Regions from separate parts of the Effusibacillus pohliae DSM 22757 genome, predicted to be linked through region 2. Evidence: riboswitches for the same ligand, from Rfam matches in the RefSeq annotation. Region 2 holds a riboswitch; each other region holds the start of a gene.
What was found. A riboswitch is a leader RNA that binds a small molecule or an ion and turns the genes downstream of it on or off. The one in region 2 is predicted to bind cyclic di-GMP.
Positions count from the first base shown of each region.

Region 1 (4,205 bases), on a different contig from region 2:
CATAGTTGAAAGCGATAGGAACTTGCGCAACTCCGTTCGAAAAGGTCCCGCCCGCGGGCGTCTTGTCCACCCCGTTGATCATCAACTTGACTTGTGAGATCACAACCTGCAACGATTCTGCACCTGCCGCCACAGGCGCGGTGATCAGGCTACCCAACACCATGCCGCCTGCCAACCAGACAATCGGTTTTCGCATCCGCTTTCACTCCTTTGTCTCCGTTTCACTATGACTTCTTCTCGCAATCCGGATCTTTGCTTGGATAAAGTGGAGCGCTCGTTTTCGATGCCTTTTCACCCGCTTTCAGGCTGTGCTGATGAAACGCGTTTTGTGGTATTTCCTTCCGATAACCAAAAATTCGAGTTGGACTGGTTCTTTTCCTTCAAGCGCAGGCATCCAAACGGTGACAAAACTATGTAAAAAAATTGATCCCCCCAGCAGGAGGATCCTTCGTCCCAGTTGTTCGCTTTATTCAGCTACTCTTCAGATCTTTTGTCAGTTCCCGATATTGCTTGAGTTTGTTCTCGATTTGAGACAGATATTCCTTATGTTTCTCTTCGATTTGCTGCTTTGTCAGGTTCTGTTCCGTTACATTAATCAAAAACGTATAGATATTAAATCGAACATTTGACGCAAGCGCAACGCCTTCCTTGAAGGTTTTCGACTCCCGGTCAACCGTCGAAAGCGGATTTTCTTGAGTGAACTTTTTATATTCATCCCAGTTTTTCTTCATTTGATCCCGAAGGGGAGTCATCTGTTTCTTGAATTCGTCCACCTTGATCGCGCCTTTTTCCAATTGATCATATCGTACCTGTATGTCAGCAAATATCTTTTCCGCCTCTTGCGTCAATTGTTCTTCTTTTGTGTTGAAAGCAGCCAAACTCACATGCGCCGGTTCGGTATGGGAATGCACATAGATGCCCACTCCGACTCCCAACACGATGACAAGCAACAGAATCCACAGATAGTTCTTCCGAACTTTCATAAGCCACCTCCCCTCGTAAATTGAATCAGATGAGAGTAAAATTTTCAATACCAGTGTAACTGATCTGGCGGGACAGACCAAGCCCATAAAATAACCGATAAAATAAGACAACCTGGCGCACATGCGCAACAGGTTGCCTGGAGAAAAGTTATTTTACAATCACCATTTTGGCGTTTGCGTCCCACTGTACCTGATGCCCGAGAAATTCGGAAATAAAGCGGACCGGCACCACCGTGCGGGAATCGGCTATTTGCGCGGGCACATCAATCGTCGCGGTTTGACCGTTGACCTTGATCGTCTTGCTTCCGATCGGAAGCTCAATCGTGATATCGCCCTTGCGAATCGTAACCGTTTGCGTTTCTCCGTTCCATTTCACGTCGGCTCCCAATGCTTCCGAAACAGCGCGAACCGGGATCAAGGTGCGCCCGTCCTTGATAAAAGGCTGCACGTCAAAATTCGGCCGCTTGCCCTGCACATACACTTTCACCTGTTCGGTGTCGCCCTTGTCTTGAAAAACTTTACTCAACAAGTCGTACAACTTGTCCGATTTCGGATTCTTGGCAAGCGCCGCTTCGACAGCTGTCTCCGCCTCATCCTGTTTCTTGTCCTTCAGCTTCAATGTCACCAGAACCTGAACTTGATCCTCGGTTGCCGTCCCGGAATTCACTTCGGAGTCAAGTTGCGTTTCCACCGCATTCTTTGCGTCGTCGTCAGAGGACGCCAGTCCATCCTGCTTCAGCTTATCGATTAATTTTTCAATCACGGCATTCAACGTATCGTCACTTGCTTGCCCATTTCCATCCTGCAAAGCCTTCAGAAGGCTTTCGAGCGCTCGCTTGATCCCCTTGCCCTTGCCGCCATGCTCATGATCCTGATCGTCCTTCTCTTCATCATCCTGCTTGTTTTTTCCATTCCCGTCGTCGTCTTCCTCATCGGATTGGTTTCCGGATGTTGTGGAAGACGTTGTGGAAGATTGTGTTGAGCCGGATGTTTGAGAGGGATTCGTCGTTGGATCGGTTGTTGTAGTTGTAGTTGTAGTTGTAGACGTAGAACTCTGCGTGGTCGTGGCAGAACTCGTTACAGACGAACCGGTTGCGGTGCTGATCGCGGTCGCCGTTTCCGCCCGTGCAATCAGCGCTGCCGGCGAGAGGGCGAGTGTCATCACAAGAGCTGTTGTCCAAACCAATTTTTTCTTCATTGTTCCACACACTCCTTTTTGAACAAAAATAAAATCTGCCACTTGGCAGACACAGAAGTGTGCTACCACTGTGGCGGCCCGGCTGCCATAGGATGTTCCCCCCATCCCGTAGGCCCGCAGCTTTGCGTCATCGCCTTTCGGCGATTTTGCCCTTTCAGTGAGAATATTTTACTTTCATTAGAATTTATACTACATTACAAGCAACCAATTCATGAGTCTTTCGTCCTATTCTATTTCTTACGTTTTGTAAATCCCAAATCGAATTGCCCGCTCCCATCGCTATGACGCATCCTTCCCGAAAGATGCAGTGTTAAAGTGACGAGATCAGCGCTCCGCCCAACGCTCCTGTTAATACGACTGTCCAAGGCGGCAATTTCCAAAACACAAGCATTCCAAATAGGATGGTGGCAAGCGCAAAATCGGCCGGCGCCAATATGGAGCTTATCCAAATCGGGTTATAGAGAGCCGCAAGCAGAACGCCCACGACAGCCGCATTGATACCGATTAACGCTCCTTGAATTTTGGGCTTTCTTCGAAGTGTGTCCCAAAAAGGCAATGTTCCAATCACAAGCAGAAATGCAGGAAGGAAAATCGCCACCGTTGCTATGAAAGCCCCAAACCCTCCTCCCATCGTCGCCCCTAAATATGAAGCGAATGTGAATAATGGGCCTGGCACTGCCTGTGTGGCACCATATCCAGCAAGGAAAGCTTCCTTGCTCACCCAACCAGTCGGTACAAGTTCTCTTTCCAGCAAAGGCAATACAACGTGTCCCCCGCCGAACACAAGCGAACCGGCCCTGTAAAAACTGTCAAATACCTTCACCCATACAAATTGCGTCAACCCACGCAATACAGGCAAAGCAGCCAGTAACCCAAAAAATAAACCCAAACACACAATCCCCACATGACGGTTGATTGGAACACAAATGTTGGGCTGATCAGGTGTATGTTCCGACTTATAGAGAAACAATCCTACAACTCCCGCTGAAACAATAAGCAGAACTTGGCTAACTGCGGTTGGCCACAAAAGAGAGATGACCGCCGCTACCATCGCTATGGTTGCCCTGTTGCGATCAGGCGCCAGCTTTTGCCCCATTCCCAACACTGCATGGGCAACAATCGCAACGGCCACTATCTTCAAACCATGTATCCATCCCGCATTTCCTACATCGAAACCTTGCAACAGGAATGCAAAAAGCACCAAAACAATCACGGATGGCAAGGTAAATCCGATGAACGAAGCAACACCGCCAAGCAGCCCTGCTCGCATAACCCCTATTGCAATACCTACTTGACTGCTTGCGGGGCCAGGCAAGAACTGGCAAAGAGCAACCAAGTCTGCATAGCTGCGTTCATCCAACCACTTTCTTTGCCGGACATACTCATCATGAAAATACCCCAAGTGGGCAATAGGCCCCCCAAATGAAGTAAGCCCCAATTTCAAAGATACACGTAATACTTCGGCCCACGATTTCCAGCATCTTGGCAGATTCACTTAAATTTCACACCTCGCCGCTGGAATTTCCCGATTGGTCAAGTGACTTTCTTTTACTCAAGGAAATACAAACTGAGATAGGGAGGCCAAGCCTCCCCAGTTTTTTCACACACTATCGCACGAACAACCGACGTATTAATTTGTACCCGACAAACAACAGCAGCAAATCAAACAAGAGCCCCCAAAAAGAGAACCCGTAGCCAAATCCGCCAAACGGATGGAGCATGTGACCAAACAGCGAACTCATGAGCGCTCCTGCCGCCATCCCACCCAGAAAATGCCCCAACCCGCCGCCAAACCACGACGATTTGGGCTGCTGATACGGTTGTTGATACGGTTGCGGGGTGGACGGTTTTTGTGTCACATTGCTCGAAGGGCTCTTTTGACCGGAACTGTAAACTCCTGATCCGGACTGACTCGTGGAATCGCCCTTGTAGGTGGAGCCGGAGCTGATGGATGACTTCACTCCGCCACTAAATGAACCGGATGTCGAGGATTTCGCTTCCGACACCGCAGAAAAACCCATAAC
Region 1 is NZ_AQXL01000064.1:2,057-6,261, forward strand. Features, by position in the region: gene C230_RS0101260 (stalk domain-containing protein) at 1-196, opposite strand, end outside; gene C230_RS0101265 (hypothetical protein) at 471-983, opposite strand; gene C230_RS21685 (copper amine oxidase N-terminal domain-containing protein) at 1,132-2,181, opposite strand; cyclic di-GMP riboswitch class I at 2,251-2,342, opposite strand; gene C230_RS0101275 (chromate transporter) at 2,492-3,676, opposite strand; gene C230_RS0101280 (hypothetical protein) at 3,789-4,205, opposite strand, start outside.
Region 1: another riboswitch for cyclic di-GMP. It lies ahead of C230_RS21685 (copper amine oxidase N-terminal domain-containing protein); the one in region 2 lies ahead of C230_RS21195 (ATP-binding protein).

Region 2 (4,205 bases):
CCCTAGGCACCCTTCCAAAGATTTGAAAACAGTATAGCACGCGTCTCTGTCCACGTGCAAGAGACATTGAGAGACATTGAGATCTTACCTGATTGTGCGCATTCGCAATCGTCCGCTTACCTCTGCCCGGCGGATGCAGGCGGATGGCCGATCGGGATCACGATCTCAACCACCGTCCCCTTGCAGACTTCACTTTCAATTTTGATCTTCCCGTTGTGCTCTTCAATGATTTTGTAACTGATCATCAGCCCTAGCCCGGTGCCTTTTTCTTTCGTACTGTAAAACGGTTCCCCCAGCTTTTCGAGCCGTTCCTGCGGGATGCCGATGCCGCTGTCAACAAACCGGATCAGGATTTGATCAGGCGGTTCCGCCTTTGCGACAATCTGAATGACGCCACCGTTTGGCATCGAATCGATCGCATTTTGCAGGATGTTGATGAACACCTGTTTCAACTGGTTCGCATCGCACATCACCAGCGGGATGTCCGGTTCAAGCAAACTGCGAATCTGCACATTCTTCATGATCGCCTGCGAGTTGAACAAGGTGACCGTCTGTTCCAGCAGGGCGGTCATATTGGTCAGTTTGAAGGAAGTGGCATGCGGTTTGGCAAGTATCAAAAATTCCCGGATGATCGAATCCATCCGGTCGATCTCCGATAACATGACATCTGTGTACGCTTCCTTGTTGACGCCTTTTTGCAGCAGTTGCACGAAACCCCGGAGCGATGTAAGCGGATTCCGGATTTCATGCGCAATGCCCGCCGCCAGCTGGCCAGCCACCGCCAGCTTATCCGACTTGCGCAGCAATTCCTCCGCTTTTTTCAGCTCCGTAATGTCGACACAAGACGCAATCACTTCCACCACTTGCCCGTCCCGCTTGATCGGCCGCAAAGAAGTTACATACGTGATACCGTTGTTCTCTCCTTCATAGATCACGTTCTCTTCCCCTTGCCAAGCCCGCCAGTAATATTCTTCCTGGCGGGCGGCCATGTCCTTCGGCAGAAATTCTTTCAATTCCTTGCCGATCACATCGTCCGGAGCAAATCCCAGTTTGTATAACAATTCTCCATCACTCATCGTATGAATAAACCGACCGTTCACTCGTTTGAACTTGAATGTCATGCCTTGTTGATACTTGAGCGTATCCTGCAGGTCCTGCTGCGCAGCCCGCAACGCTTCCTCCGTCTGTTTGCGGGTTTCGATCTCTTTCGTAAATTCTGTGGAAAAGTAAATAATGATGATGGAAAAGACCGCAGTATACAATACTTCAAAAACCCATTTTTGCAAACTGCCCGCATACAAGAACTGGACGATCACCAATGTGCTGATCAAGGTCGGAACAAGCAGAACGAAAAGCTTCAAAATGACTTTGTTGAAATCGTAGCCTCCTATTACCGTTCTGCGAATGGCAACCAACAAGAGTTGGTTGGCAATCTCAAACGCGGCGGCAGTGAACAAAACTTGCAAAAAAGATGGCCAATGCTCCGCAGATTTCATCATGGCGAGGGAAAACAAAGTGCACACAAAATACATTCCGATCGTGACGAAATAACGAAACCAATTGATCTTGCGAACCGATTCGTAGATTTTCCAGCTTAACAACAACGCGCTGATCATAAATGACGCTATACACGCAGAAACACCGAAGTTAAACAGCATTAACAAAAAGCCGATGATGCTGGCCCGATATTCAATTCCGTTCGGAAGTTTAACGGGACAAAGGTCAAAAAGAACCACTAATCCCAAAACAAGCAGAAACTGAAGCCAGTCAACAGGCGGAAACTGTACAATCATATGAAAGAAGGCGTAGATACCAGCTATAAACAGCAGACCCGTATACGCGTTTACTTCCTTCAATTGCCTTGCCCCCCAATAATATGCACACATTTATCATAACAAACCTGTTGAAATAAATATATATCCTTCTACAAAAAAAGAAAGAACCGGGAATTCCCAGTTCTTTCGATGCATTTGCTTATAACCAAGGTTCTACCATCAGTTCGAGTGTGGTTGCGGCAAGAGCTGTGACTATTGCAAGAGAATTCAGTTTTTTCATTTGCCCTTCCCTCCTTTCGACAGCTGGCAAGCTTAGCAGGCACGCCTGCCGTAGCCCCTTTAGCTTTGCGTCCTTCAGTTTCCCGAAGTTTGCCTTTGTCGTTTGCTTGAAGGAGCATTCACTACCATAATTCGACATTATCAAGCAGATTCCTGCAAGAAACAAATAAAAATTTTGACCTTTCCCACAAAAATAAAAAGCTTCCCCGAAAGGAAGCTGCTTCCACCTGCAAGTCGGATCACAGAGCCAAGTGTTCAATCGCCTGCTCCGCCGTGTTTTTTCCCTGCTGAATGCAATCCGGTATGCCAAGACCGGTATGGCCGGCACCGGCAAAAAAGAGGCCCGGAAATTGCCTCTTCACTTCCTTTTGAAACGCATCCAGCCGCTCCAGGTGTCCTACCGTGTACTGGGGCATCGATCTTCGCCAGCGCGTGATACGCGTAAAAATCGGGTCAACCTGAATGCCCATCGAGTCGTTCAGATCTTGCCTCACCTTGCGCAGGATCGATTCATCCGGTTCGTCGACGATCGCTTCTTCCCCAGCCCGTCCGACATAACACCGCAGCAGCACTTTGTCCTTCGGCGCTGTGTGCAGCCATTTGGACGACACCCAGGTGCAGGCGGTGATGTTCCGCCCTTCCTGTTTCGGCACCACGAATCCGGTTCCGTCCAACGGATGCACAATCGACGAGGCGTGAAACGCCATCGCCACCGTCGCGACCGATGCATAGGGGATCTTCCCGAGAACGGTGGCAGGTTCAAACGACTGCGGCAAAATCCGGGCGGCATCATACGCCGGGATGGTCACCACAACCGCATCCGCTTCAAACACATCGCCAGTTTCCATCATCACCCGATATCTTGCGGGTGGACGGATGTCGCCGGTGCTTGCGCCCGTCTGATCACGTGACAGCATGGCTTCCGCCTGATCAGCGGTCAGCATCGCCCCGGGCTGATCAACCGTCACCTGCCTGATCTCCCGTACAGCGGTGGAAGTATGGATCACACCGGGCCCCAGCACCTCGGCCAGCCGATTTACCAATTGGATCAACCCGCCGCGCAGCGACAAAAAAACGGACTGCGGCAGCGATTTCTCCCTGACTGATGCAGAACCTTCCACCGCAGGAGCCCTTCCGGTTTCGGATACCGGCGCGGGACCGGCGCCAGGAACAGCCCGTTTACCCGCTGCTTTCGCCTGGGCCAGCATGCCGCGGATCAGGCTACCGTATTGTTTCTCCAACTGCTCAAACTGCGGGAACGTCGCTCGCAGGCTCAAATTGCGGGAATCCCCCGCATAAATCCCGGCGAGCAGCGGTTCCGCCATCCGGTCGACCACTTCGTCCCCCAGCCTGCGGGCGAGGAAGCCGCCCAACGACCGGTCGCCGGAATCGTCGCTGCGGGGCAGTACCAGATCCATCGCCGCCCGCAGCTTGCCGGACACCGACAGCAGCCCGGTGGTAGCAAACGGCACGAACTGCGTCGGAATGCCGATGTTTAACCCGTCCGGAATCCGGTGCAGCTTGCCTCCATGCCAAATATACGTTTTTTTGGCGCGCGGGTTCGTCCCGACCAGGTCGTCTTGCAACCCCAGTTCCCGGCACAGGTGAACGGCCGCGGCCTTGCGAGCGAGAAACGAATCAGGCCCCTTTTCCACAACAAAACCGTCAAAAAGCTCCGTGTCGACCTTGCCCCCGACGCGGGCATCCCGTTCAAACAGCTGCACGCGCAGCGGCACACCTTGCGCCCGGGCCTGTTTTTGCAAATAGTAAGCAGCACTCAGACCTGTAATGCCGCCGCCAATCACGATGACCGTTTTTTCCGCCATCCCGATCATTCCCTCTTCGTATGTTCCCACACCACCGCCGCCAACGCTTGCAGAAAATCTTCGTCCGCGTTCAGCATCGCGGTGCGTACCATCGTCATTCCCAGTTCGCTTGCCAACGCCTGACATTCGACATCAATGTCGTAGAGAATTTCCAAATGGTCTGCGACAAACCCGACCGGGCAAATCAGCACGGACCGGGTTCCCTGCTTCGCCAGCTGCCTGAGGACGTCCAGCACATCGGGACCCAGCCAGGGTTCTGGCGTGCGGCCGGCGCTCTGCCAAGCGAATCCCCAGTTGGCATGGCCGATCATCTCCGCCAGCTTGG
Region 2 is NZ_AQXL01000094.1:13,481-17,685, reverse strand. Features, by position in the region: gene C230_RS21195 (ATP-binding protein) at 117-1,856, opposite strand; cyclic di-GMP riboswitch class I at 2,071-2,159, opposite strand; gene hemG (protoporphyrinogen oxidase) at 2,294-3,910, opposite strand; gene hemH (ferrochelatase) at 3,886-4,205, opposite strand, start outside.

Region 3 (4,205 bases), on a different contig from region 2:
GACACCGTAATCCTTCCCAAGCGCCACGATCGCTTGCGTATCCTTCGGCAGGCAGGAGCCGCCAAAGCCGATGCCCGGCTGCAGATAGGCAGGACCAATCCGGCGGTCGAGCCCGATCCCGAGCGCCACCTGCTGAATATCGGCCCCCACTTGCTCGCACAGATTGGCGATCGTGTTGATATACGAAATTTTCATCGCCAAAAACGCGTTGGCCGCATATTTGATCATCTCGGCGCTCTGCCAGTCCGTAAACAGCAGCGGGCATGCGAGCGGTGCGAACAGTTGCTGCATCTTTCGCTTGGCCGCTTCCGTCCGGCAGCCGATCACCACCCGGTCCGGCGAGAGAAAATCGGCGATCGCCGTCCCCTGCCGCAAAAATTCGGGGGCGGCTACAACATCGAACCGGCTGCCTGGATGCCCGTTCAGAAAACGGGATACCGCCTGGCACGTCCCAATCGGCACGGTGCTTTTGATCGCCACCGTCAGATCGCCTTTTACACATTGTTTCAACGAATGGACCACATTCCAGAGAGCGGTCAGGTCCGGATGTCCATCATCCGCGGCAGGTGTGCCGACCGCGATGATCAGCAAGTCGAGTTCGCCGGCTGTCCGCGACAGATCGGTTGTGAACCGCAATCGTCCCGCTTGTCTGTTGCGTTCCACCATGTCCGCCAGCCCCGGCTCGTATACAGGCAGATCGCCCGCCCGGATGCGGCCGATTTTCTCCGCGTCATGGTCGACGCACACGACGTCATGCCCCCAATCGGCAAACACTGCCGCCGACACCAGACCGACATAACCAGCTCCTACGATGCCTATTTTCATCCGCATTTTCATCCCGCCCGTCGTTATGTGCTGTTCATTCATCTTCGACATCGGCGGGCCGTCTCCTACCAGGATGAAACAAAGACATTCTGCCACATCTTGGGAATGCAGGATTCTCTCAGCGTTGCGATGCCATCCGGATCGGAATGTGTCGCGGCGAATGCTGCAAAGCTTTCTCCATTACCGCTTCCGCGACCTCGGCTGCGGCAAACGGACGCCTGACGGATTCCATTTGCTGTCGCATGTTTTGTCTCCGCGAATCGTTTTCTAGCAGATCGCGCACCTGTTCCGCCCCCTCTTCCGGAGTCCCGACCGTCACCGCCACTCCCAACTCTGACATCAATTGCCCGTTGCGCCGTTCCTGCCCCGGAATCGGCGTATACAGCACCATCGGCAGCTTCATCGCCAACGCTTCCGCGATCGTCAGACCTCCCGGTTTGGTCACAAGCAGATCGCTCGTCGCCATCAGCTCCGCCACCTGCCGCGTATAACCGAGGATCCTCAGATTGGCCCGATTGCCATGCCGATTTCGCAGCTCCCGGCGAAGCGACCGGTTATATCCGGATATCACCGTAATCTCATGGCCTCCGTCCGACTCGATAATCCGTTCCACCATCGGCAGCAAGCCGATCCCGAGTCCGCCCCCCATGATCAACACGCGTTTGGCAGGTGCGAACAGGCCAGGTGTCGGCCCCGATAACCGCTCGACAAACGAGTTTGCGATCGGGATGCCTGTCACTCGCACTTCGCTGCTTCCTTTCAGCCGCTCCCCTAGTGCTTCCGCGACCGTTTGCACGGGCGTGCAATACAGGTCAATCCCCGGATGCGTCCAATACCCGTGCAGATCGAAATCGGTCAACACGGTACACAATGGAATGGAAAACCCTTTTCGTTTCATCTCCGCCAGCAAGCAGGCAGGCAAAGGATGTGTACATACGACGGCATCCGGTGCCAGCCGGCGCAGCCAGGCGATGACATCTTTTCGCAATACCGTGTAGACAATGAACCGGCCGAAACGATTGATCCGTTTTTCCCGTTGCCACTCATACCACTTGCCCCACCAGCCAGGTCGGTGCGCCAAAGTTTCCAGATACAGGGTGCGGGTCACTTTGGCCGTGCGCGGGCGAAACGTATCCAGCAGATTCAGTCTCGTAACGTGCACGTTCGGATACGCGGACAACAATGCCTCTTCAATGGCGCACGCAGCCCTTTCATGTCCCGTTCCAATCGATTCGGACAACAATACGATATGCGGCATCGGCTCTCCCCCAAGAGCAGATTTGGCGCTACACGAGCATCCAGGCGGTGCCGATCCCCAACGCGGCCCCGATCGTGACATCGGACGGATAATGCAATCCCAGATACACCCGGGAAACGGCAACGGCCGCAGCCAAACTGTAAAAAACAAGGATACATGCGGGGAGCGCAACCGATAAAACGGTCGCCATACAAAAAGCGGCCGTCGCGTGTCCGGAAGGAAACGATGCATCACGCAACAGTTTGCGGCCAGTGCAGACATCTTCCAGCACTTGATACGGCCTGGGCCTCGGCAAGATTTTTTTGCAAACGGCAACGATCAGATGACTGATTAGCAAACTCAGCGCCAGATGGATGCCCGTCTGCTGCCAGCGCACACCCCCTCCGACAAGCAAAATCAGAGTGAACCCGATGCACCAGACGGCTCCCCCAAGGTGGGTAATCAGCGGCATGACCCGATCGAGCAAGGGAAACCTTAACGAATGATTCATCCAGAAAAACGTCGTGACGTCCCCGCCGCGGATCCATTCGGCCACCCTCTGCATCCTGTTTGCCCCCTCTCTCTTGCTTTCTCCTTTTACCGTACCAGCCAAATATGAAGATTTGATAAAGGCTATATGAAAGCCGGATAAAAAAACCGGTATGTGAAATTTTTCCAACAAAAATTTTTCCAAGAAGGGAAATGCCGAGTGGAGCCCATTCGGATAGGCAAGCCGCTCCTGCAGGGAAAACCATGCAATCACGTGCCTACAAGGACCAAGAGGCCCCTCCGGGAAGAGGGGCCTCTTACAAGTGGGGTAGGGGGATTCCAAAAGGGCCAATGAGGAAACCTTTTGTGGGATTGAGCAATACACCCGGAACAATCAGCAGCCTGGCGGTCATAGCCTGCAAAGGCGTTAGACCCATAGCTTTGCGTCCCTGCCTTTCGACAGGTTTGCCCTTGATGATTGACTCATTCCTTGACTCTCATTTTACACCGTTCGACGAAGTCGTACATAGGACCTAGGGACTATTTTTCGACCTGATCCGACTTCATTCGACAATCGACACCAAACCAGGGACGACCTTCCGCGGATTCCGCCATCCGCGCAGATCGAACAGGATGAAAGGATTCTCCGGCCCGGTGTCCGACCAAACCTCGGCCACAATCTGCGTGTCGAACTGGTTTTTCGTCTCGATCAGTTCGATTCTCCCGTCTTTTTCCTGCATGCGGCGAACGATTTCGCAAGTCGCGTCCTGTGAACCGGTGTCAACCACCACCAGGCGCAATTCTTTTCGCGACATAAAGGATTTGTATGCAATCAAGCGAATAATTCCTTCCACGTAACCTTCCGCGTTGCAGACCATCAGCACCAAGGTAAGACTTCGGTCGAACGAAGACCGTGCATACACATACCGAACCAACTTGCACAGGCCGACAACGAAGCCGTAAGCAGCAAGCGTCCAAATCAAAAGGGCGAGCATGATCGACACCTCCTTGGTGGTGTCAATATATGCGCGCCCCTGTGCAGTCGTTCATCAAAGCCGCACCCAGCCGCGCCGGGCCGCCATGATGACCGCTTGTGTCCGGTCATCAACACCCAGCTTGCCCAGGATCGAGGAGACGTGATTTTTCACCGTTTTTTCCGAAATGAAGAGCGTCTCCCCAATCAACCGGTTGCTCTTCCCTTCCGCCATCAGGCGAAGGATTTCCATCTCCCGTTGCGTCAGCAGCTCCTGCCAGGAATCTTGTTCCAAAGCCGCCGCCGTTTCGTTATGTAAGACCGGCCCCTCAACCATTTTGTGGCTTAACCGTTTAAATTCGTCCAGCAATTTGGTGGTAACTTGCGGGTGGATAAAGGCGGTGCCGTTGGCCACCTGGCGAACCGCTTCGACCAACACTTCCGACTCTACGTCCTTCAGCAGATACCCGTTGGCGCCGGCGCGAATCGCTTCAAAAATATATGCTTCGTCATCATGAATGGACAAAATAAGAACCTTCACTCCAGGGTTCGCTTCTTTCACCAACCGGGTCGCTTCCACACCGCTTTTCTCCGGCATGTTGATATCCATCAGGATCACATCCGGCGACAAAGTGGCAGCCAGCAAAATGGCCTGTTTCCCATCGGTCGCTTCACCGATAA
Region 3 is NZ_AQXL01000124.1:38,778-42,982, reverse strand. Features, by position in the region: gene C230_RS0111335 (UDP-glucose dehydrogenase family protein) at 1-876, opposite strand, end outside; gene C230_RS0111330 (MGDG synthase family glycosyltransferase) at 944-2,083, opposite strand; gene C230_RS0111325 (phosphatase PAP2 family protein) at 2,112-2,627, opposite strand; cyclic di-GMP riboswitch class I at 2,945-3,031, opposite strand; gene C230_RS0111320 (glycosyltransferase) at 3,115-3,546, opposite strand; gene C230_RS0111315 (response regulator) at 3,601-4,205, opposite strand, start outside.
Region 3: another riboswitch for cyclic di-GMP. It lies ahead of C230_RS0111325 (phosphatase PAP2 family protein); the one in region 2 lies ahead of C230_RS21195 (ATP-binding protein).